Regions from separate parts of the Streptomyces sp. NPDC033177 genome, predicted to be linked through region 1. Evidence: riboswitches for the same ligand, from Rfam matches in the RefSeq annotation. Region 1 holds a riboswitch; the other holds the start of a gene.
What was found. Region 1 has a riboswitch for glycine ahead of gcvT (glycine cleavage system aminomethyltransferase GcvT). Riboswitches for the same ligand answer to the same signal wherever they lie in the genome.

Region 1 (11,874 bases):
CCACCCTCGCCGCGCTGGACTGCGATCCGCTGGCCGCCACGATGAACCCGCTGTTCCTCGCCGCCTTCCTGGACCGCACCGGCCGCGCGACGGACACCACCGACCTCCTGACCGTGGCCGACGCCCTGCCGGGCGGCCCCGACCCGGCTCTGGACCTGCGCGAGATCGACGACCCCGACCACCCCCGGGTGGCACGGGCCCGCAAGCGCCGCGACGACGTACGGGTGTGGGCGTCCGCGGGCGGAGGGGTGCTGGTCCTCGGCCGGGGGCTCGCCGGGCGCTGGGAGGCGGCCATCGAGGTCGACGAGGACATACGCCACCGGGGCCTCGGCCGCGCGCTGGCCCTCGCCGCCCGGCACCTGGCGCCCGGCGCGTCCCACGTGTGGGCGCAGCAGTCCCCGGGCAACGCGCGCAGCGTGCGGGTCTTCCAGGCGGCGGGGTACCGGCCGGTGGGCGCGGAGGCGCTGTTCGTGGCGCGCTGAAGGCTGCCGGCGGCCGGGGGACTCAGCACTCGATGATGTTCACCGCGAGCCCGCCCCGCGCCGTCTCCTTGTACTTGACGCTCATGTCGGCACCGGTGTCCTTCATGGTCTTGATGACCTTGTCGAGGGACACCTTGTGGCTGCCGTCGCCGCGCATCGCCATCTTCGCCGCCGTCACGGCCTTCACGGCCGCCATGCCGTTGCGCTCGATGCACGGGATCTGGACGAGGCCGCCGACCGGGTCGCAGGTCAGGCCGAGGTTGTGCTCCATGCCGATCTCGGCCGCGTTCTCGACCTGCTCGGGGCTGCAGCCGAGCACCTCGGCGAGGGCGCCCGCGGCCATCGAGCAGGCGGAGCCGACCTCGCCCTGGCAGCCGACCTCGGCGCCGGAGATCGAGGCGTTCTCCTTGAAGAGCATGCCGATCGCACCCGCAGCGAGCAGGAAGCGGACCACGCCGTCCTCGTCGGCTCCGGGGACGAAGTTCATGTAGTAGTGCAGGACCGCCGGGATGATGCCCGCGGCGCCGTTCGTCGGGGCGGTCACGACGCGCCCGCCCGCCGCGTTCTCCTCGTTCACGGCCATCGCGTAGAGGGTGATCCACTCCATGGAGCGGGCCAGCGGGTCGCCCTCGGCACGCAGCTGGCGCGCCGAGTTGGCCGCGCGGCGGCGGACCTTGAGGCCGCCCGGCAGGATGCCCTCGCGGGACATGCCACGCGAGACGCAGGACTGCATGACGCCCCAGATGTCGAGCAGACCCGAGCGGATCTCCTCCTCGGTGCGCCACGCCTTCTCGTTCTCCAGCATCAGCGCGGAGATCGACAGGCCGGTCTCCGACGCCAGGCGCAGCAGCTCGTCGCCGGTGCGGAAGGGGTGCTTGAGGACCGTGTCGTCCGGCACGATCGGGTTCTCGCCGGCCACCGCATCGTCGTCCACGACGAAGCCGCCGCCCACGGAGTAGTACGTCTTCTCCAGGAGGAGGGCGCCCTCATGGTCGTACGCGAAGATCGTCATGCCGTTGGCGTGGTACGGCAGGGCCTTGCGGCGGTGCAGGACCAGGTCCTCGTCGAAGTCGAAGCCGATCTCGTGCATGCCGAGGACATTGAGGCGGCCGCTCGACTTGATCTGCTCGACGCGGTCGTCCGCCGACTCCACGTCCACCGAGCGCGGCGATTCGCCCTCCAGGCCGAGCAGCACCGCCTTCGGGGTGCCGTGGCCGTGGCCCGTCGCGCCGAGCGAGCCGTAGAGCTCGGCCCGTATGGCGGTGGTGTGGGCCATCAGGCCCTCGTTCTTGAGGCGGCTCGCGAAGATGCGGGCGGCGCGCATGGGACCGACCGTGTGGGAGCTGGACGGGCCGATGCCGATCGAGAACAGGTCGAAGACCGAGAGGGCCACGAGAAACTCCAATGGTGGTTGGTAGACGCCGTTGTCTGCCAGAGCATTCAGCGGCGCGACAGCGCCTCGGTTGAGGGTGGTGGCGGGCGACGGGTGGGCGGTGCAGAAAGCAGGGCGTGAGCCGGGGCATGGACCGGGGCACCGCACTCACTGTCCTCAGTGTCCAGTGTGCGCGGTGCCCCGAAGGTCCGTACGAAAGAAAGCGTACGAAAATGCTACAGGTTGGGGTACAGCGGGTGCTTCTCCGCCAAGGCGGAGACGCGGGCCTTCAGGGATTCCGCGTCGAAGCCCGGCTTCAGCGCCTCGGCGATGATGTCGGCGACCTCACGGAAGTCGTCCTCCTGGAAGCCACGGGTCGCGAGCGCGGGCGTACCGATCCGCAGGCCCGAGGTGACCATCGGGGGGCGCGGGTCGTTCGGGATCGCGTTGCGGTTGACCGTGATGCCGACCTCGTGGAGGCGGTCCTCGGCCTGCTGGCCGTCCAGCTCGGAGTTGCGCAGGTCCACCAGGACCAGGTGCACGTCCGTGCCGCCGGACAGGACGTCGACGCCGACGGCCTTCGCGTCGTCCTGCACCAGGCGCTCGGCCAGGATGCGGGCGCCGTCCAGGGTGCGCTGCTGGCGCTCCTTGAACTCCTCCGAGGCCGCGACCTTGAAGGAGACGGCCTTGGCCGCGATCACGTGCTCGAGCGGGCCGCCCTGGAAGCCGGGGAAGACCGCGGAGTTCAGCTTCTTCGCGAAGTCCTTGTTGCGGGCCAGGATGACGCCGCCGCGCGGGCCGCCGAGCGTCTTGTGCGTGGTGGAGGTGACCACGTCCGCGTACGGCACCGGGTTCGGGTGCAGACCGGCGGCGACGAGACCGGCGAAGTGCGCCATGTCGACCCACAGCTTCGCGCCGACCTCGTCGGCGATCCGGCGGAACTCCGCGAAGTCCAGCTGACGCGGGTAGGCGGACCAGCCCGCGATGATCACCTTGGGGCTGTTCTCCTTGGCCAGGCGCTCGACCTCGGCCATGTCGACCAGACCGGCCTCGTCCACGTGGTACGCGACCACGTTGAACTGCTTGCCGGAGAAGTTCAGGCGCATGCCGTGGGTGAGGTGGCCGCCGTGCGCCAGGTCGAGGCCGAGGATCGTGTCGCCGGGCTGGGCGATCGCGAAGAGGGCGGCCTGGTTGGCGGAGGCGCCGGAGTGCGGCTGGACGTTGGCGTACTCGGCGCCGAACAGGTCCTTGATCCGGTCGATCGCGATCTGCTCGGTGACGTCGACGTGCTCGCAGCCGCCGTAGTAGCGGCGGCCGGGGTAGCCCTCGGCGTACTTGTTGGTGAGGACCGTGCCCTGGGCCTCCATGACGGCGACCGGAGCGAAGTTCTCCGAGGCGATCATTTCCAGGGTGGACTGCTGACGGTGGAGCTCGGCGTCGACGGCGGCGGCGACGTCCGGGTCCAGCTCGTGGAGAGGGGTGTTGAGAAGCGACATCAGGTGGTCCCTAAGGGTCTTCGGGGGGCTTCAGCTGCCGGAGAACTCGGTGTACTCGTCCGCGGAGAGCAGGTCCTTCGGCTCTTCCGTGATCCGTACCTTGAAGAGCCAACCACCCTCGAACGGGGCGGAGTTGACCAGCGACGGGTCGTCCACGACGTCCTGGTTGGACTCGACGACCTCACCGGTCACCGGCGAGTACAGGTCGCTGACCGACTTGGTCGACTCGAGCTCGCCGCACGTCTCGCCCGCGGTCACCGCGGCACCGGCCTCGGGCAGGTCGGCGTAGACGACGTCACCGAGCGCGTTGGCCGCGTGCTCCGTGATGCCGACCGTCGCCACACCGTCCTCGGCGGCCGAGAGCCACTCGTGCTCCTTGCTGTAACGCAGCTGCTGGGGGTTGCTCATGACCTGAATTCTCCTGTACGCGGGGGAGTGCTGATGGACGAGGCTGTTGTGCGGGGTGTCACTTCTGGCGCTTGTAGAACGGCAGCGCCACGACCTCGTACGGCTCGTGCGTGCCCCGGATGTCCACTCCGACACCCTCGGTGCCGGGAGCCGCGTGCGCCGCGTCGACGTACGCGATGGCGATCGGCTTGCCCAGCGTGGGGGACGGTGCACCCGAGGTGACCTCGCCGATGACCTTGCCGTCGGCGACAACCGAGAAGCCCGCGCGCGGGACACGGCGGCCCGCGGCGATCAGACCGACCAGCTTGCGCGGGGGAGCGGCCTCGGCGCGCTCGGCGGCGGCCGCGAGCGCCGCGCGCCCCACGAAGGTGTCGGACTGCGAGGTCTTCTCGAACTTGACGACCCGGCCGAGGCCCGCGTCGAAGGGCGTCAGCTCCGCGGTCAGCTCGTGCCCGTACAGCGGCATGCCCGCCTCCAGGCGCAGCGTGTCGCGGCAGGAGAGCCCGGCGGGGACCAGGCCGACGGGCTCGCCGGCCTCCATGAGCGCGTTCCACAGCTTCTCGGCGTCGCCGGGCGCGACGAAGAGCTCGAAGCCGTCCTCGCCGGTGTAGCCCGTGCGGGCGATCAGCGCGGGCACGCCCGCGACGGTGCCCGGCAGGCCCGCGTAGTACTTCAGCCCGTCCAGGTCGGCGTCCGTGACTGATTTCAGGATGCCGGGGGACTCGGGCCCCTGGACGGCGAGCAGGGCGTACGCGTCGCGGTCGTCACGGACCTCGGCGTCGAAGCTGTCGGCGCGGGCGGTGAGCGCGTCGAGCACGACCTGGGCGTTCGAGGCGTTGGCGACCACCATGTACGCGGGGGCCTCGGGCTCGCCGAGCCGGTAGACGATCAGGTCGTCCAGGATCCCGCCGTCCTCGGCACAGATCATCGTGTAGCGGGCGCGGCCGACACCCACGGAGCCGATGTTGCCGACGAGCGCGAAGTTCAGGAGGTCCACGGCCTCGGGCCCGGTGACCGTGATCTCGCCCATGTGGGAGAGGTCGAAGAGACCGGCCTTGGTGCGCACGGCGTTGTGCTCGTCGCGCTCGCTCGCGTACCGCAGCGGCATGTCCCAGCCCGCGAAGTCGGTCATGGTCGCGCCGAGCGCACGATGCACGGCATCGAGTGCGGTCAGACGGGGGGCAGTACTCATTCGTGGAACTCCCAGGGGCATGACGGGCGAGGTCGATCCTCCCCATCTGTCATCGGAACCTGAGAGGTTCACCACGACCGCCCGTATGTCTCGTACAGGAGGTCATGACTTGCACCTTGGGTGGAGCCGCGCAGGCGGCCCGCTTTTCAGATGTGCCTCGCCCGCGCGGTACGGGGCCTGAGAGATTCAAGGGAGGGACTTGCTCCTTCGGCGCCCCGGTGCGTCGTGTGCGACGGCCACCGGGAACTCTCCCGCGCGGATTCAAACGGCCTGTATGGAGTTTGCGCGCACATCATTGCACGCGCCTGCGTCACAGGGCAGTGCCAGTCCAGTAATGCTGTTGTGCCGCATTACCTTCTCTTTACACTTGCCGGGGAAGCTGCGGGAAGCAGGTACGTGACCGCTAAGGGGAGGCCGATCACGGTGCGCAGGACGAGCGTCTACGCGACCAACACAGGGGTGGCCCTGCCCAAACAGGCCGCCGCCTCCACCAGGGAGAGCTGCGGCCCCCTGCCGGCCGTCGTCCGCGACCTGCGGCAGCGGACCGGCCACAGCCCGCACCGGCTCACGTTCGGCGAGGGCGACCTGATCGTCGTCTCCGGGTTGCCGGGAAGCGGCAAGTCCACGCTGATGCGCAGAGCCGTCGCGGGCCCGCGCATCGACTCGCAGGACACCCGTGACCGCTGGGCCCGCCGCATGCCGGGCCTGCTGCCGTACGCGGTGTACCGCCCGCTGGTCCGCCTCGCGCACTACGCGGGCCTGCGCAAGGCCCTGCGCTCCGGCGAGGGCGTCGTGGTGCACGACTGCGGCACCCAGGCCTGGGTGCGCCGCTGGCTGGCCCGCGAGGCCGCGCGGCGCGGCACGACCCTGCACCTGCTGCTGCTCGACGTGCCGCCGGACACCGCCATAGAGGGGCAGCTCGCCCGCGGGCGCGGCGTGTCGCGGTACGCCTTCGCGCGGCACCGCAGGACGGTCGGCCGGCTCGTCGGTGCCGCCGAGCGCGGCGACCTGCCGCGCGGCTGCGGCTCGGCGGTGCTCCTGGACCGGACGGCGGCCGGGGTGCTGCGGGGGATCGGCTTCGGGGGCTGAGCCGCCCGCCGCTTCGGAGCCTGAGCCGCCCGCCGCTTCGGGGGCTGAGCCGCCCGCCGCTTCGGAGCCTGAGCCGCCCGCCGCGTTAGGGTCGTGCCGCAGGCAGAGCGGGACCGAGCAGGGGTTAGAAGTGATGGACATTCCGGCGCAGGCGCACCCCCATCCGTACGGAGGATGGCCGGGCAACGAACTCGAAGAGGTGCTCGCGGCATCCCTGGGCACCCCCGGCGCGCCTCAGGCGTCCGCGGGGGCCCGCATCGTCGAGGTGCTCGGCCGCAGCCACGTCTGGGTCCCGCTGCCGAACGGCGGGGCGCCGGACAGCGGCACCCTCGACCTGCCCACGCTGGAGATCGACGGCCAGGCCTATGTCCCCGTCTTCAGCTCCGAGCAGCAGTTCCAGCAGGCCACCGGCGGGCGGATGGGGTGCACCGTGGCGCCCGCCGTGGAGTTCGCGCGCGGCCTGCCCCCGCAGCTGGGCATCGCGGTCAACCCGGACGGCATGGTCGGTGTGCCGCTGCCGCCGCCCGCCGTCGCCGAGCTCTGCCGCGCCGGGCGCACCCCGCTGGACGGCCCCGCGACCGGCGGCCGCGTACGCCTCTTCGAACCGGACTGGCAGGAGGACCCGGTGGACTTCCTGTCCGCCACGGCCCGCGAGTTCGAGGCCACCGGTGTCGTCCTGAGCGCCCGCCGCTGTCTGGCGAGCGTCGAGGGCGGTGACCCCTCGCTGTTCGTCGGCGTCGAACTGACCTCCTGGGAGGGCAACGCGCGCGAACTCCCGATGGAGGCCGTGGGCCGTGCCCTGGGGCACGCCCCGGTGGCCTGGCCGGTGAACCTGGTGCTGCTCGACGTGGCCCAGGACCCGGTCGCCGACTGGATGCGCGAGCGGGTCCGGCCCTTCTTCGGCCGGACCCCGGGACACGAGCACGGACGTGTGTAAGGACATGTGCAGGTACGTGTGTGAGGGTGCCGTACGTCAAGTCGGTGTCAGGATCGCCGCTTAAGCTGGTTTCATGAGCCGGAGTTCCACCGGGTCAGCGGGTCATCGCGAAGGGGCGGTTAAGGGTGAGTGCGTCGGGCACGGCTGCGGCCGGGCAGGTCGAGCACATGCTGCGCCAGGTGACGCCGGGGCGCTACGACGCCTACGAGGCGCTCCTGCGGGCGCTCGCCGCCGACCAGGTGTGGATGCTCCTCTGGCACGGCCAGGCCGGGTCCCCCGACGCGCAGTACGGGAACATGGAGGTCGAGGGCCTCGGTTACGCGCCATGCGTGACCTCGGCCCAGGAGCTCTCCGCCAGTGGCTGGAACCGCTCGTACGAGGTGGTCGGCGGTCTCGACATCTCCCGCACCCTCTTCCCCGACCACTACGGCCTCTGGCTCAACCCGCACGCCCCCGGCGGCGGCGTCGGCATCCCCTGGCTCGACCTGCGGCGCATCGCGTCGGGCCTGGACCTGCTGCCCGCGGGGCCGCTCAGGCTCACCGAGCCGGCCATCGAGATCCCCCAGTTCTACGCCCTGCTCACGCAGAACGCCCACCGCACCCCCGCGGTCCGCTCGCTGCGCCGCGCCTGGGTGCAGCCCGCGCTCGGCGCCCCGTATCTGGCGATCGGCCTCGATGTGTACGACACCTCGCCGGCGTCGGTCGACGGGGTGCGCACGATGATGCAGCAGTCGATCGCCGCGGTCCCCGACGGCCTGCCCGTGTCGACGGTCGCGATGTCCGACGGATATGACCCGGTGGCCATGTGGCTGCGCGCCAATGCCCGCCCGTTCTACGACCGCGAGGCCCAGCCCGCACCGGCGCCCGCGGGCGGTTACGGCTACCCCGCGCAGTACTGAAACGGTGCCGCGACCCTCCCCCGCAGGGCCTTGAACCGGCCACCGCGGATCGTATACCTGCCCTGACCGTCATGATGTCCGTTCTGATGGTGGAGGGGGCCTATGGGCTCCCGTGGCACCTTCCGGCCCAACTGCCCCGTGTTCGCCCCTCGTTCACGTGCGTCCGGATAACGGAACACCTCGATCAGCATCACGGTTGCGCATCCATTCACCGTCAAGGCTGGTAACAGATCGCGACCCCGATGAAGACTCCCGCACCAGGGGTGCTTCGCCCCTGTGTACGACGGACTGATCACATCGCTACAGCGACAAGTGCGGGCCGGTCACCACCGGTTGAGAGGGGTCCCTGCCACGATGACGGCACCATTGCATGACACACCTGCGGACGCGGACCCGACAGCGGACGTCGCTCCCGCAGCTGATGCAGGGGTGAAGAAGGTCGAGGGGCGGTCCCTCAAGCAGATCGCGTGGAACCGCCTGAAGCGGGACAAGGTCGCTCTGGCCGGCGGCATCACCGTGCTCGTCCTGGTCTTTGTCGCCGTCTTCGCACCCTTGATCGTCTCCCTGCTGGGCCACCCGCCCAACGAGTTCCATCAGGAAGAGCTGGAAGACCTGACGAACCTGCCCAAGGGCGCGTTCGGCGGCATGAGTTCGGACTTCCTCTTCGGGGTGGAGCCCAACAAGGGCCGCGACGTCTTCAGCCGGATCGTCTACGGAGCCCGCATCTCGCTCCTGGTGGCGTTCCTCGCCGCCGTGGTGGCCGTGGCGCTCGGCACCTTCTTCGGCATCATCGCCGGTTACTTCGGCGGCTGGGTCGACGCGACGATCAGCCGGGTCATGGACGTGCTGCTCGCCTTCCCGCAGCTGCTCTTCGTGATCTCCCTGGTCTCGGTCCTCCCCGATGACCTGCTCGGCCTGACCGGCAGCGGCGTCCGCATCGCCGTACTGATCCTGGTGATCGGCTTCTTCGGCTGGCCCTACGTCGGGCGCATCGTGCGAGGGCAGACCCTCAGCTTGCGCGAACGCGAGTACGTGGAAGCGGCCCGCAGCCTCGGCGGCGGCCAACGGCACATCCTCTTCCGTGAGTTGCTGCCGAACCTGATCGCGCCGATCACCGTGTACGCGACGCTCATGATCCCCACCAACATCCTCACCGAAGCGGCCCTCAGCTTCCTCGGCGCAGGTGTACGTCCGCCGACCGCATCCTGGGGCGGCATGCTCCGGGACGCGCTCGCGACGTACGAGCACGACCCGATGTTCATGGTCTTCCCCGGCCTGGCGATCTTCGTGACCGTGCTTGCCTTCAACCTCTTCGGTGACGGGCTGCGCGACGCCCTGGACCCCAAGGGAACTCGGTAAACAGCTCCAACTGGCTTGCCCCTGCCGCAGCGTCAGGTGGCTTTTCCCATGGTTCTCAGGCAGTCAAGGCCAAGGACCCGAATCTCGGAGGATGCGAGAAATGCCCACAGGTTCCTCTAAACGACGGTTGACCGCAGGCGCGGCCCTCGTCGTGGCGGCGCTGGTGACCACCACGGCGTGCGGCGGCGGCAGCGACGACGACGACAGCAAGGGCGCCGGCTACAACGCGGCGATCGGCAAGGTCGCGAACAAGTCGGCGAAGAAGGGCGGAACGCTCAAGTTCATCGCCAAGCAGGACCTGGACTCGGCCGACCCGCAGCGTGCCTACTACGGCATGACGTGGGACTTCATGCGGTTCTACACCCGCACGCTGATCACGTACGACACCAAGCCGGGCGCCGCGTCCAACAAGCTCGTCCCCGACCTCGCCGAGTCCACGGCGAAGATCAGCGACGACGGCAAGACCTACACGTACAAGCTGCGTGACGGCCTCACCTGGGAGGACGGCTCGAAGCTGACCTCCAAGGACATCAAGTACGGCATCGAGCGCATCTGGGCGACCAAGGTCATCACCGGTGGCCCCGGTTACCTGAAGTCCACGCTTGACCCCAAGGGCGAGTACAAGGGCCCCTACGAGGACAAGTCGAAGGACAAGCTCGGTCTGAAGGCGATCGAGACGCCGGACGACAACACCATCATCTTCAAGCTGCCCAAGAAGAACGGCGACTTCGAGCAGATGCTCGCGATGCCGTCGGGCACCCCGGTCAAGCAGTCCGAGGACACCGGCGCCAAGTACACCCAGCGCCCGTTCTCCTCCGGCCCGTACAAGTTCCAGAACTACAGCGCGGGCAAGAGCATCACGCTCGTCCGCAACAAGAACTGGAAGAAGTCGTCCGACCCGGTCCGTCCCGCGCTGCCGGACAAGATCCAGGTCACCATCTCCGCGAACCTCGAGGAGAACGACAAGCGCCTGATGGAAGGCGACTACGACATCGACATGAATGGCACCGGCATGACCCAGTCGGGTCGTACCACCGCCATTCAGGACCACAAGGGCAACGTCGACAACATGCAGACGGACTTCGTCCGTTACGTCGCCCTGGTGACCAAGACGAAGCCGTTCGACAACGAGGCCTGCCGCAAGGCCGTCTTCTACGCCACGGACTTCCAGAGCCTGCAGAAGACCCGTGGTGGCCCGGTCGCCGCCGGTGAGATCGCCACCAGCGTCTTCCCGAAGTCGATCAAGGGTCACGACGACTACGACCCGTACGGCATCAAGGAGCGCAAGGGCAAGCCGGACGTCGCCAAGGCGAAGGCCCAGCTCAAGGAGTGCGGCAAGCCGAACGGCTTCTCGACCAAGATCTCGGCGCGCACCAACCAGCCGGGCGAGGTGGACGCCGCCACGGCGCTCCAGGAGCAGCTGAAGAAGGTCAACATCAACGCCGATGTCGACCAGATCGACGGCGCCGACTCCTCCAGCATCACCGGTTCCCCCTCGGTCGTGAAGAAGCGCGGCATCGGCATGACGATGGCGGGCTGGGGTCCTGACTTCCCGACCGGCCAGGGCTACGCCCAGCCGCTGTTCGACAGCCGTTTCATCAACGAGAACGGCAACTACAACGAGTCGCAGATCGACGAGCCGAAGATCGACAAGTACTTCGACGACGCGATCGGCACGGTCGACCCGAACAAGGCCGGTGAGATCTACACCGACCTCGCTCACGAGATCGTCGACAAGGCCTACTGGATGCCCTTCATCTACGAGAAGAACATCAGCTGGCGTTCCTCGCGGGCGACCAACGTCTACTCGTCCGCCGCGTACAGCGGCCGCTACGACTACGTCTCGCTCGGTGTGAGCGACAAGAAGTAGTCCCCGCCGCAAGGCAGTCGCCGTAAGGCCGTCCCACCGCCGAATCCCGCCAGTCCGAAGGGCAGGTGATGGCCCCGGGCGATGGCCGGGACTCCTCACAAGGGGGTCCCGGCCACCGCCGGGCCGCGCACAGTGCTTGCTTATCTCATCCGGCGCCTGATCGCCGTTGTCATCATGGTGCTGGTCGTACTGCTCGCGACCTTCACCGTCTTCTTCATGCTGCCCAAGTGGGCGGGACAGGACATCGCCGTCCTCTTCGCCGGGAAGTCGTCCGGTGCCGAGCAGCTCGCGGGCATCCGGATCAAACTGGGCCTTGACGACCCTCTGCTCGTCCAGTTCTGGGACTTCATCAAGGGCATCCCGATGGGGCGTGACTACGCCAACGGGACCGACGTGACCCACTGCCCGGCCCCCTGCTTCGGATACTCGTTCCGTACCGAGGCACCCGTCTGGGAGACCCTCAAGGACGCCCTGCCCGTCACCGGCGCGCTCGCCGCCGGCGCGTGTGTGCTGTGGCTGGTCGCCGGTGTCGCCACCGGTGTGCTCTCCGCGCTCAAGCGCGGCACCATCTGGGACCGTTCCGCGATGATCACCGCCCTCGGCGGCGTCTCCCTGCCGGTCTTCTTCACCGGCATGATCGCGATGGGGCTCTTCGTCCACACCCTCGGCTGGGTGAAGATCGAGGACACCCTCACCACGGAAGACCCGATCAACATCTGGTTCGAGACCCTGATCCTTCCGTGGATCGTGCTCGCGTTCCTCAACGCCGC
Region 2 (11,874 bases), on a different contig from region 1:
CTCCGGTACAGGAGCACGAAGACCACCCCCATCGCCATGTTCCCGATGAACCCGCCGATGCCCTGATAGAGGTGGTAGGAGCCGCGCAGCACCGAACTGCCGACCAGCGCGGCCATCGGCGTCCACCCCAACTGCCCGAACCTGCGCAGCAGATAGCCGACGACGATCACTTCCTCGAGGACCGCGTTCTGCACCGCGGAGAGCACGAGCACCGGGTACTTCCACCACACGTCGGGCAGATCCTCCGGCACCACCGTCAGGTTGAACCCGAGCCCTCGCGCGGCCAGATAGAAGGCGATTCCGGTGCTGCCGATCACCGCGGCGATCGCCGCCCCGCGCCCCAGGTCCGGCCACGGCCGGCTTCGGTCGAAGCCGATCGTGCGCAGTCCCGCGCCCTCCCGGATCAGGAAGTGCGCGACCAGCGCCACCGGCACCAACGCGGTCGAGATCCCGAACAGTTGCCACGCGAGATCAAGCCATGGCCGCCCCGGAGCGGCCGACGCGTTCATGGTCGCCGCCTGATCCTTCAGGCCACCCGGTTTGGTGACCGAGCCGATAAAGCTGATCAGCGCGGACACACCGCTCGCACCCAGTGAGAGCGCCAGGACGAGCAGCGTCTCGTCCCTCAGGATCCGTCGCGATGGCCCCTCGCCCCGAAAAGAACCGGCCAACGGCCCGGACTCCGCTTGCACTCCGCCTCCAGTTGAGTAATCCCGCCTCATCCCCATCTCCGCCCCGCTAGGGTCTCGAAAGAAGTTACGAAGATCGTGCGCGACAGGCCGAGGGGGACGGACGCCGACTGCGGTCATGCCACCCCCTCTTTCCTTGCTTCATCACTCAAGGAGGGGCACCACCGCCATGGGACGTCACAGCTTGCCCGATGAGTGCGGAACGGACGCACCCGCCCCTCGGCCCCGCGCCCGCGGCCGCACCGTGGCCATCGCGACGGCGCTCGTCCTGACCGTCGCCGCGGGCACGGCGGTCGCGGTCCGCAGCGACGTCTTGAGCTTCGGCGGTTCGTGCCGTGAGGACACGGTGGAACTGGACGTCGTGGCCGCCCCCGACATCGCCCCCGCCCTGCGCGCGGCCGCCGACGACGCGCGCGAGAAGAAGGTCACGTCGGACGGGGCCTGCATCGACGTACGGGTGAGCGCCCGTGACTCGTACAAGGTCGCCGACGAACTACGGACGGGCAAAGGCGCTCCGGCGTACGACGTGTGGGTGCCGGACTCCGAACTGTGGCTGCAGCGCGTTGGCCTGGGCGGCAAGCAGGGCAGGGTCTCGCCCGCGGGGAACATAGCCTCCTCTCCGGTTGGCATGGCCATGGTCCCCGCGGCGGCCGAAACCCTGGGCTGGCCCAAGAAGACATACAGCTGGCCCGAGTTGACCGGCGCGGCGATGAAAGGCGACAAGCTGCGGCTCGGCGCCGCCGATCCGGCCCGCAGCGCGACCGGCCTGCTCGCGCTCACGAAGCTGAGCGCGTCGGCGAAGAAGTCGGGCGGCAAGGACGGCGGCACCCAGGCGGCCGCGATGGCCAAGGCACTGTCCGCGCGCACGTCCGACAGCGACGGCCAGCTCCTGGACACCCTGGCCCGCGACTCCTCCGGCACCGAACAGGGCAATCCGCGCCGCAATCACGCGCTGATCCTCTCCGAACAGGCCGCGTTCAGGCACAACGCGACGGCGGGCGAGGAGAACAGCCTGGACATGTTCTATCCGAAGGACGGTTCACCGCGCCTCGACTACCCGTACACCCTGGTCCAGGAGGATGAGCTGTCCACGGACCAGAGCCGGGCAGCCCTGCGCTTCATGACCCTGTTCAGCGATGAGGCGGGCCGCGCGGTCCTGGAGAAGCACGGCTTCAGGACTGGCGCCGAGGACCCCTCGGAGAAGCTCGTCACGTCGGCCGGCGGCCGCACCCCCCAGCCGTACGGCGACGAGGCGAGCGAGCCGCCCTCCGAGAAGGACCTCCAGGAGACGCTCGGCATGTGGACGATCACCGTCCAGAGCGCCCGGATCAGCACGGTCGTCGATGTCTCGGACTCCATGGGCGAGTTCGTGCCGGGCCGGGGCCAGACCCGGATGGAGGTCACCAAGTCCTCGCTGCTCCAGGCACTCGCGGGGTTCACCGACGAGGACGAGATCGGCCTCTGGGAGTTCGCCACCCTCCTGGACGGCGAACGCGACTACCGCAAGCTCGTGGCCACCGAACGGTTGGGCGACCGCAAGGGCGATGGCACCCAACGGGACAAGGTCTCCGAGGCCTTCGGCGACCTGGCGCCCATCCCGGGCGGCGCGACCGGCCTGTACGACACCACGCTCGCGGCGTACAAGGAAGCCACCTCCACCTACGCGCGCGGCAAGTTCAACGCGCTCGTGGTCCTCACGGACGGCGCGAACCAGGACCCCGGCTCCATCGCGCGCAGCAACCTCATCGCGCAGCTGGAGACCCTCTCCGACCCCAGGCGCCCGGTGCCGCTCATCGCCATCGCGGTCGGCCCGAACGCGGACAAGGAAGAGGTCGTGCAGATCGCGGAGGCGACCGGCGGATCGGGCCACCAGGTCGACGACCCGGCGCAGATCCACGCGGTCATCCTCAAGGCCATCATGGAGGCGGGCAGCCACGGCTGAGCCCGCCCCCGTACACCTCAGCTCAGGACGGCGGGTTCCGGCAGCCCCACCGGCCAGGTGTGCACCGGGTCGCCCGCGTGCATCAGCTCGGCGTAGCGCCGGGTGGTCGCGGCCAGGGCGGCCTCGCGTTCGAGCCCGGTCTCCAGTGCCTGGTGGTATGTCGCCGCCTGCCAGGACGCCCCGTTCACCCGGCGCCTGCACCGCTCCTCGATGACCCCGAGGTAGAAGTCCCGGTCGGCGGGCTCCACGCCCCACGCATCGAGCCCGGCCGCGGCCAGCGGCAACAGTTCGTCGCGTACGAGGGCGACTGCGGGCACCTCCACGATCCCGCCCGACCTGCCCCGCCGCGGCCACTGCAGCCGGGCCTCGATGCCGTCGCGGCACGCGGTGTCGAAGTTGCGGGCCGCGGCGTCGAACGGCAGCCGGGTCCACACGGGCCGGGGTTCCTCGGCGAGGGCGCGTACGACGCCGTAGTAGAAGGCGGCGTTGGCGATGACGTCGGTGACGGTGGGGCCCGCGGGCAGGACACGGTTCTCCACCCGCAGGTGCGGAACGCCGCCCGCGATGCCGTACACGGGGCGGTTCCAGCGGTACACGGTGCCATTGTGCAGGACGAGTTCGGCGAGCTGCGGCACCCGGCCGTCGTCGAGCACCGCCAGCGGGTCCTCGTCGTCCACGAGGGGCAGCAGCGCGGGAAAGTAGCGCAGGTTCTCCTCGAAGAGCTCGTACGCGTCGCTGATCCAGCGCTCGCCGAACCAGGTCCGCGGCCGCACGCCCTGGGCCTGCAGTTCGGGCGGGCGGGTGTCGGTGGACTGCAGGAACAGCGGGGGCCGCGACTCGCGCCACAGCTCACGGCCGAACAGGAACGGCGCGTTGGCGCCGACGGCGACCTGCGCGGCGGCGACCGCCTGGGCCGCGTTCCACACGTCGGCGAACCTGCCCGGGGTGACCTGGAGGTGCAACTGCACCGAGGTGCACGCCGCTTCGGGCGCGATCGAGGCGGACGTGCAGGTGAGCCGCTCCACGCCCTGGATGTCCAGGACGAACTCCTCGCCGCGCGCGGCGACGATCTGGTCGTTGAGCAGCGCGTAGCGGTCGACGTCGGACAGGTTTCCCGAGACCAGGTCGTGGTGTGCGAGTGTCGGCAGAATGCCGATCATCACGATGCCGGCGTTCACCTCGTTCGCTTTTCGGTGGGCGTAGGCGAGGCCGGTGCGCAGCTCTTCGGCGAGACGGTCGAGAACACGTCCGCCCAATCGGTGTGGCGCGATATTGACTTCAAGATTGAACATTCCGAGTTCCGTCTGGAAGTCCCGGCTCGCGATCCGTTCGAGAACCTCGGCATTCAGCATTCTCGGCATGCCGTCGGGCCCCGCGAGATTCAGTTCGATCTCCATGCCCATCAGATTCTTGGGCCGGTCGAACCGTTCCTCGTCCAGGAGCCTCCGCAGCCCCGTCAGACACTCCTTGAGCTTGTTCCTGTACCGGCGCCGCTCGGCCAGGTCAAACGTTCCGGCTACGACCTTCTCCCCCATCGAAGTGTCCCCTCCTCGGATGGGCAGCCAATGATCCGGCCGCTGTGTCTCGGTGGATGATGCCCTGCAATGTGATCGATAACGCCCCGCACATGCCCCTGGCCCAGTACGCTCGTTGCCAAGTCCGAGCGGCACATTCACCAGGCATGGGGTGCGCCGGGGAATCGTCGCATCGACGCCTGGTGAAAAACACCGACGAGAATCGGCCGACCGCTGCCGGGAAGGCGTCCGAGGTCAAACGTACGGGCTCTTCCAGAATCGGGTTAAAGCCCGCAAAATGGCGACCGAATAACGTCTTGCAGGCAATATCGGGTGCGGTTAGACGAAACACTGCCTGAACACGTGTCGTATAAACTCCGCGAACGAGGCAGAGAGTTGGCGCTCGCGGTCCCCAGCCCCCGCCCCTCTGGCCCCGGAGCAGACAGCGACGTCCGCACCTGTCCTCGTTCCACCGTGCCTGTCGAATGAGAGAGGCGACCCATCATGCCGCTGCAAGTCCCCCCGGCTCCCGCGCCCGCCCTGCGCAGCGTCCTCGCGGCACTCGGTTCACCCACCGCCGTACGCGAAGCCCGCACCCCGTCCCTGCGTGCAGCGCAGGGACCCGTGAGCCCCGAACTCCCGTTGCCCGTCCACGTACTTGACCGGATCACCCCGTCGGGCACCGCGCCGACCCGGCTCGCGGGGTGGCGCTTCCTGATCCGCACGGGCGAGCGAGCCGTCGCCGCGGCGGACACGATGCTGACGCCTGACGGGTGGACCTTCTCGCACTTCTTCGAAGGTCCGTACATAGCGTCCACGGAACGCGCCCTCCGTCATGCCGAAGCGATGCCAATGCCGTACCAACCACGACTGTTGTCCGTACCCGAGCTTTACATGCTGACACTCTGGTTGCACGGCGACTGCACCGCGGACGGCGCGGCCGGACATCTCGCGCCCTCGGATGTCCTCGTGCCCCTCGCGCCCGCGCCCCCGGGCATCGCGGCGCACCACCCGCACCGCGCCTCGGAGCTCCTGAAGGTCCTCACGCACCGGATGACCCCGGCACCGCTGCTCGGCTCGCCCGCCTGACCTCGCCGTACGTCTCCGTGCCCCGCCGCCGCCCAGGCCGCGGGGCTCGGCGCGTGATGTGCCCATACGGACTAGCCCGGTATGACCACCCCGAACCACCCGAAGAGACAGTGCAGTTGGGCTGAACCGTCCGGGCGGGTGATACGTCATTAAGCAGTAAGGAGCGCTGCCGCTAAATCCCTGCGGATCGGCGTCCGTAGGGCAACACTGGGACCTGACCGAACTAAACGGGGGGCGGCCATGAACACCGCATCGAGCCGCAAGGCAGACGTCACAGCCATCTCATCGCAGCGAAAGAACCCATCCATGTGCCAGCACCAACCACCGTGCCCGACAGCCGACTCCGCAGACCGGGAAGCCGCGCTCCTCATGGCGAGCCACCCGGAGCAGGGCTGGAGCCTGCTGTGCAACGGCGTCCTCCTCTTCGAGGACACCGGCGAGCTGCTGCCGGACGGCCAGATCATCGCCCCGCATCGACCGCTGGGCACGGACAAGATCATGACCGCCGCCTGACGCGACGGCCGCACGGCACGGACAACAAAGGGGCCGACCCGGAGAGAAAACCTCCGGACCGGCCCCCACGCATGTGCCGACCCCGATGGCCGACCCCGGTATCAGTCCTCGTACGCATCCAGCGGCGGGCAGGAGCAGACCAGGTTCCGGTCGCCGTACGCCTGATCGATGCGGCGCACCGGCGGCCAGTACTTGTCGGCGGCCACCACGCCGGCCGGGAACACGGCCTCCTCGCGTCTGTACGCGTGCTCCCACTCACCGCCGAGCGCCGCCGCGGTGTGCGGGGCGTTGCGCAGCGGGTTGTCCTCGGCGGGCCAGTCGCCGCCGACCTTCTCGATCTCCGCGCGAATGCTGATCATCGCCTCGCAGAACCGGTCGATCTCGACCAGGTCCTCGCTCTCGGTCGGCTCGATCATCAGCGTCCCCGCGACCGGGAACGACATGGTCGGCGCGTGGAAGCCGTAGTCGATGAGCCGCTTGGCGATGTCGTCGACGCTGACACCGGTCGCCTTGCTCAGCGGGCGCAGGTCGATGATGCACTCGTGCGCGACGAGCCCGCCGGGGCCGGTGTAGAGCACCGGGTAGTGCGGCTCCAGGCGCTTGGCGATGTAGTTCGCGGACAGCACGGCGACCTGCGTGGCGCGCTTGAGGCCCTCGCCGCCCATGAGGCGTACGTACGCCCAGGAGATCGGCAGGATTCCGGCCGAGCCCCACGGCGCGGCGGAGATCGGACCGACGCCCGTCTCGGGGCCCGCGGCGGGCTGCAGCGGGTGGTTGGGCAGGTACGGCGCGAGGTGCTCGCGCACACCGACCGGGCCGACGCCGGGGCCACCGCCGCCGTGCGGGATGCAGAAGGTCTTGTGCAGGTTCAGGTGCGAGACGTCGCCGCCGAACTTGCCGGGCTGGGCGAGGCCCACCAGGGCGTTGAGGTTCGCCCCGTCGACGTAGACCTGGCCGCCCGCCTCGTGCACCTGGGCGCAGATGTCGGCGACGTGCTCCTCGAAGACGCCGTGCGTGGACGGGTAGGTGATCATCAGCACGGATAGCTCGTCGCGGTGCTTCTCGATCTTGGCGCGCAGGTCGTCGACGTCGATCTCGCCGTCGTCGGCGGTCTTCACGACGACGACCTTCATGCCGGCCATCACGGCGCTCGCGGCGTTCGTGCCGTGCGCGGAGGACGGGATGAGGCAGACGGTGCGCTGCTCGTCGCCGTTGGCGCGGTGGTAGCCGCGCACGGCGAGCAGTCCGGCGAGCTCGCCCTGCGAACCGGCGTTGGGCTGCAGCGAGACCTTGTCGTAGCCGGTGACCTCGGCGAGCCGCTCCTCCAGCTCACGGATGAGCGTCAGATAGCCCTGCGCCTGCTGGGCGGGCGCGAAGGGGTGCAGCTGCCCGAACTCGGGCCAGGTGACCGGCTCCATCTCCGTGGTCGCGTTGAGCTTCATGGTGCAGGAGCCCAGCGGGATCATGCCGCGGTCGAGCGCGTAGTCGCGGTCGGCCAGCTTGCGCAGGTAACGCAGCATGGAAGTCTCGGAGCGGTACTGGTGGAAGACGGGGTGCGTGAGGTACTCGTCGGCGCGCAGCAGCGCCGCCGGGAGCGAGTCCGCGGTCTCGGCATCGAGCGCCTCGATGTCGCCCTCGACCCCGAACGCACCCCAGATCGCGGTCAGTTGCTTGCGCGTGGTGGTCTCGTCGCAGGCCAGGGAGACATGGTCGGCGTCGACCTGGTGGATATTGACGCCACCCTCGCGGGCCGCGGCGACGAGCGTCTCGGCCCTGCCGGGCACCCGCACGGTCAGCGTGTCGAAGTACGCGCCGTGCACGACCTCGACCCCACCCGCGGTGAGCCCCGCGGCGAGCACGGTCGCGTAGCGGTGGGTGCGCCGCGCGATGGCCTTGAGGCCCTCGGGCCCGTGGTAGACCGCGTACATTCCGGCCATCACGGCGAGCAGCACCTGAGCGGTACAGATGTTGCTGGTCGCCTTCTCGCGGCGGATGTGCTGCTCACGGGTCTGCAGCGCGAGCCGGTAGGCCTTGTTGCCGTCCGCGTCCACGGAGACACCGACGAGCCGCCCCGGCAGGCTGCGCGCGAACTTCTCGCGCACCGCCATGTAACCGGCGTGCGGACCGCCGAAGCCCATCGGGACACCGAAGCGCTGCGTCGTGCCGACGGCGATGTCGGCGCCGAGCTCACCGGGCGAGGTGAGCAGCGTCAGGGCAAGGAGGTCGGCGGCGACGGAGACGATGGCGCCGATCTCGTGCGCCTGCTCGATGAGGGGCTTTATGTCCCGTACGGCGCCGGAGGCGCCGGGGTACTGGATCAGTACGCCGACGACACCGCGCTCGGCGACCTCGGCCGGGATGCCCTCGCTGAGATCGGCGACGACGACCTCGACACCGGCCGGCTCGGCGCGGGTCTGGATGACGGCGATGGTCTGCGGCAGGGCGTCCGCGTCGACCAGGAAGACACCGTCCTTGACCTTGCCCATGCGCCGCGAAAGGGCCATGGCCTCGGCCGCGGCGGTCCCCTCGTCGAGCAGCGAGGCACCGGAGGTGGGAAGCCCCGTCAGCTCGGCGACGACGGTCTGGAAGTTGAGCAGCGCCTCCAGGCGTCCCTGGGAGATCTCCGGCTGGTACGGCGTGTAAGCGGTGTACCACGCGGGGTTCTCCATCACGTTCCGCAGGATCACCGGCGGCGTGAAGGTCCCGTAGTAACCGAGTCCGATCATGGAATCGAGGACCTGGTTACGGTCGGCGAGGGAGCGCAGCTCGGCGAGCACCTCGGCCTCGGTGCGCGCCCCGGGCAGGTTCAGCGCCTCGGCGTTCTTGATCACATCCGGCACGGCGGCCGCGGTGAGCTCGTCGAGCGAGCCGTACCCGACCTGCGCGAGCATCTTGGCCCGCGCTTCCACATCGGGACCGATGTGCCGCTGCTCGAAGGGAATGCCCTGTTCGAGCTCGGAGAGCGGGATACGAGGTGTGGCGGTCATTGCGGAGGCCTCCTGGTCTGACGCGACCTGCGAGGGGCACCACGGCGCGGGTACCCGGACGGCCTCCCCCTCTGTCATCTCAACCTGAGAGTTTCACCGGTCCAAGCCCCGCGAGAGGCGTCGAACCGGCTTTCACCGTCGGTGAGGAAGGGGACCGGACGTGCCCGCCCGACGCCCGCCCTACTTTCCAGAGTGACCTCGTCCGTGCGGTACAGGGGCCTGAGAGATTCCGGGGAGGAGTTGCTCCTTCGGCGCCTCCGGTGTTTCGACCGGAGAGCTCTCCCGCACGGGGTCAGCAGCCAAGCGCCAGCCTACCAGCGAGGACCGTGGCCGTTCCCTCGAGTGGCCACCTGCCCCGAAGTGCTCTTTCGTAGTGATTGCGAACGAACGAGGATGAGTTACGCCCCACTTCGACACGCCTCGACCCGTTGGAGGGCCCGTGCAGACCGACATCGATCCGCGCAATTTGATCGGCCGGAAGGCGTTCGACCGGAACGGGGCCAAGATCGGCACGATCGACGAGGTCTATCTCGACGACGCCACGGGCGCCCCGGAGTGGGCGGCCATACGCACGGGCCTGTTCAGCCGAGACACCTTCGTCCCCCTGGAACCGAGCGAACTCAGGAGCGACGGCACCCTGCACATCCCCTTCGAGCGCTCACTGATCAAGGACGCCCCCGATTTCGGCGTGGGCCGCCACCTCTCCCCCGAACAGGAACTGCAGCTCTACCACCACTACGGCCTGGACATCACACCCCCGCCCTCCACACCACCGCCGGACAAGGACTTCGGCAACATCGCGGGCCGGGACAGCCCCTGACACCCGCATCGGCATCACGGCGGCTCCACCACCGCCTCGGGGGCCGCCACCAGGGGCAACGGCTCCGCGGGCTCGAGCGCCGGATCATCCGTACGGAACGTCCGCACCCGCCCCGGCGCCCTCGACTCGGGCGTCTCGAAGCGCACCGTGACCCGCCCCAGGCCACTGCCCTGCACCCACCCGTGCCCGAACTCGGCATGCCGCACGTCGTGCCCGGCGGCCCACCGCCGCTCGGCAGGAACGACCGGCTCCGCCGCCGTCTCGGCCACGGGCTGCGCCGCGGCCTCACCGGCCCGCTCCTCCTCCGCGTCCTGCTGCGTCTCCAGGGCCTGCGCGGCCTCCGCCTGAGCCTCGGCCTGCGCCTGAGCCTGCGCTTGCGCGAAGAGGTCCTCCTGCGTGTAGTCCGCGAGCCCCGTGACGCCCACCCCGAGGAGCCGCACACCTCCGGTGGTGTCCACGGACTCCAGGAGCCGCGCGGCGGCCTCGCGCACCACCCCGGGGTCGTCCGTGGGCCCACGCAGCGTCTCGGAGCGCGTCAGTGTCGAGAAGTCGAACCGCCGCACCTTCAGGACGATGGTCCGCCCCGAGTGCCCGGCCGCCCGCAGCCGCTCCACGCACCGCTCGGCGAGCCGCGCGACCTCGCCCCTGACCCGTACCCGGTCATGGATGTCGACGTCGTACGTGTCCTCGACGCTGACCGACTTGGATTCCCGCTCCGCCACCACGGGCCGCTCGTCCCGCGCAAGCGCCATCGCGTACAGCGCGCTGCCGTGCGACTTCCCGAGCAGCCGTACGAGCTCGTCCTCGCCCGCCTCCGCGATCTCCCCCACGGTCGTGATGCCGCCTCGCCGCAGATGATCCCCGGTTGCAGGACCGACGCCGGGCAGGGTCCGCACCGACATCGGCGCGAGCAGGTCCCGCTCGGTGCCCGGCACTATCAGCCGCAGCCCGTCGGGCTTGGCCTCCTCCGAAGCGATCTTCGCCAGCATCTTGGACGCGGCGAGCCCGACCGATCCCGCGAGCCCCGTCACCGCCTTGATGTCCGCGCGCAGCCGCTCGCCCACCTCCAGCGCGGACGCCCGGTCGTCGGCCACCCCGCCCGCCTCCAGGTCGACGAATGCCTCGTCCAGGCTGAGCGGCTCCACCAGCGGCGACAGCTCCCGCAGCAGCGTCATCACCTGGTCGCTGATCTCGCGGTAGAGCCCGAAGCGGGGCACCAGATAGGCGGCATTGGGCGCCAGACGCCGCGCCTGCCCCATCGGCATCGCCGAGTGCACACCGAATTTCCGCGCCTCGTACGACGCAGTGGCCACCACGCCCCGCGGTCCGAGCCCGCCCACGACCACGGCTTTCCCGCGCAGACTCGGCTTCGCGGCCTGCTCTGCGGACGCGTAGAAGGCATCCATGTCGAGATGCAGGATCGTGGGCGCGGTTCTCACACCTCTGATGCTGCCCTACGCCACTGACAACGCCGCCTCACACGGCCCTGTTGCGCCGCCTCGCGAGCTCATCGGCGGGGTTCTGACGCACCAGCGTCTCCCCGGTGTCGATCCGCTCCCCGTGCAGCTGCGAGAGAGCCCCCTCCACGTCACGCCACACGACGCCCACGGCGATCCCGAAAATGCCCTGGCCGCCCTGGAGCAGGTCGTGGACCTCGTCGGGCGACGTGCACTCGTAGACCGTCGCGCCGTCGCTCATGAGCGTCATCCGCTCCAGATCCTGGAAACCGCGGTCGCGCAGATGCTGGACCGTGGTCCGGATGTTCTGCAGGGACACACCCGTGTCGAGGAAGCGCCGCACGATCTTCAGGACAACGACGTCCCGGAAGCTGTAGAGCCGCTGGGTCCCCGAACCACCCGCGGACCGCACACTGGGCTCCACGAGGCCCGTACGGGCCCAGTAGTCGAGCTGTCGGTACGTGATGCCGGCGGCCGCACACGCGGTCGGTCCCCGGTAACCGATCTGTTCCTGTTCGGACTGTCCGGACGTGGCGTCCCCGCTCCCCTGAACGCTCCCCTGAACCGCCATCGGCCTCTGCGGAGAGTGACCGGCCGTGCTGCTGTGAAGCGGATACGGCCCACCCATCGCCGTCCCGTCGCCGCTGCTTCTCACGCCGACCTCCGTCCTTGACCTGCCTGCACGACGGTAGGCAGTCACCAGGGGCTCGTCAACGATCGCCACACTCGGCACGCCGAGTGATAATCACCCTAAGAGTGGTTTGCTGTCCCGCACCGCCGGGAAAGGCTAGCCGAATGGTCAGCAGGGCCCCCGGAAACGACGGCCTACTGGCTGTTGGTGCCGAAGTCCTCGGGAGAGATCT

Region 2: linked by a shared signal. The riboswitch ahead of gcvP (aminomethyl-transferring glycine dehydrogenase) and the one ahead of gcvT (glycine cleavage system aminomethyltransferase GcvT) in region 1 are both predicted to bind glycine.

The regions. Positions count from the first base shown of each region.
Region 1 is NZ_JBVIPS010000013.1:35,446-47,319, forward strand. It holds gene ACZ5U5_RS36645 (GNAT family N-acetyltransferase) at 1-482, shown strand, start outside; gene ACZ5U5_RS36650 (L-serine ammonia-lyase) at 505-1,875, opposite strand; gene glyA (serine hydroxymethyltransferase) at 2,091-3,350, opposite strand; gene gcvH (glycine cleavage system protein GcvH) at 3,381-3,758, opposite strand; gene gcvT (glycine cleavage system aminomethyltransferase GcvT) at 3,817-4,950, opposite strand; glycine riboswitch at 4,987-5,106, opposite strand; glycine riboswitch at 5,107-5,214, opposite strand; gene ACZ5U5_RS36670 (AAA family ATPase) at 5,368-6,039, shown strand; gene ACZ5U5_RS36675 (enhanced serine sensitivity protein SseB) at 6,173-6,976, shown strand; gene ACZ5U5_RS36680 (enhanced serine sensitivity protein SseB C-terminal domain-containing protein) at 7,102-7,875, shown strand; gene ACZ5U5_RS36685 (ABC transporter permease) at 8,230-9,234, shown strand; gene ACZ5U5_RS36690 (ABC transporter substrate-binding protein) at 9,335-11,104, shown strand; gene ACZ5U5_RS36695 (ABC transporter permease) at 11,237-11,874, shown strand, end outside.
Region 2 is NZ_JBVIPS010000001.1:1,304,417-1,316,290, forward strand. It holds gene ACZ5U5_RS05955 (CPBP family intramembrane glutamic endopeptidase) at 1-692, opposite strand, end outside; gene ACZ5U5_RS05960 (substrate-binding domain-containing protein) at 859-2,631, shown strand; gene ACZ5U5_RS05965 (glutamate-cysteine ligase family protein) at 2,649-4,166, opposite strand; gene ACZ5U5_RS05970 (hypothetical protein) at 4,650-5,234, shown strand; gene ACZ5U5_RS05975 (DUF5999 family protein) at 5,541-5,747, shown strand; gene gcvP (aminomethyl-transferring glycine dehydrogenase) at 5,849-8,734, opposite strand; glycine riboswitch at 8,932-9,029, opposite strand; gene ACZ5U5_RS05985 (PRC-barrel domain-containing protein) at 9,174-9,554, shown strand; gene ACZ5U5_RS05990 (DNA polymerase IV) at 9,569-10,993, opposite strand; gene ACZ5U5_RS05995 (MerR family transcriptional regulator) at 11,031-11,666, opposite strand; gene ACZ5U5_RS06000 (bifunctional nuclease family protein) at 11,837-11,874, opposite strand, start outside.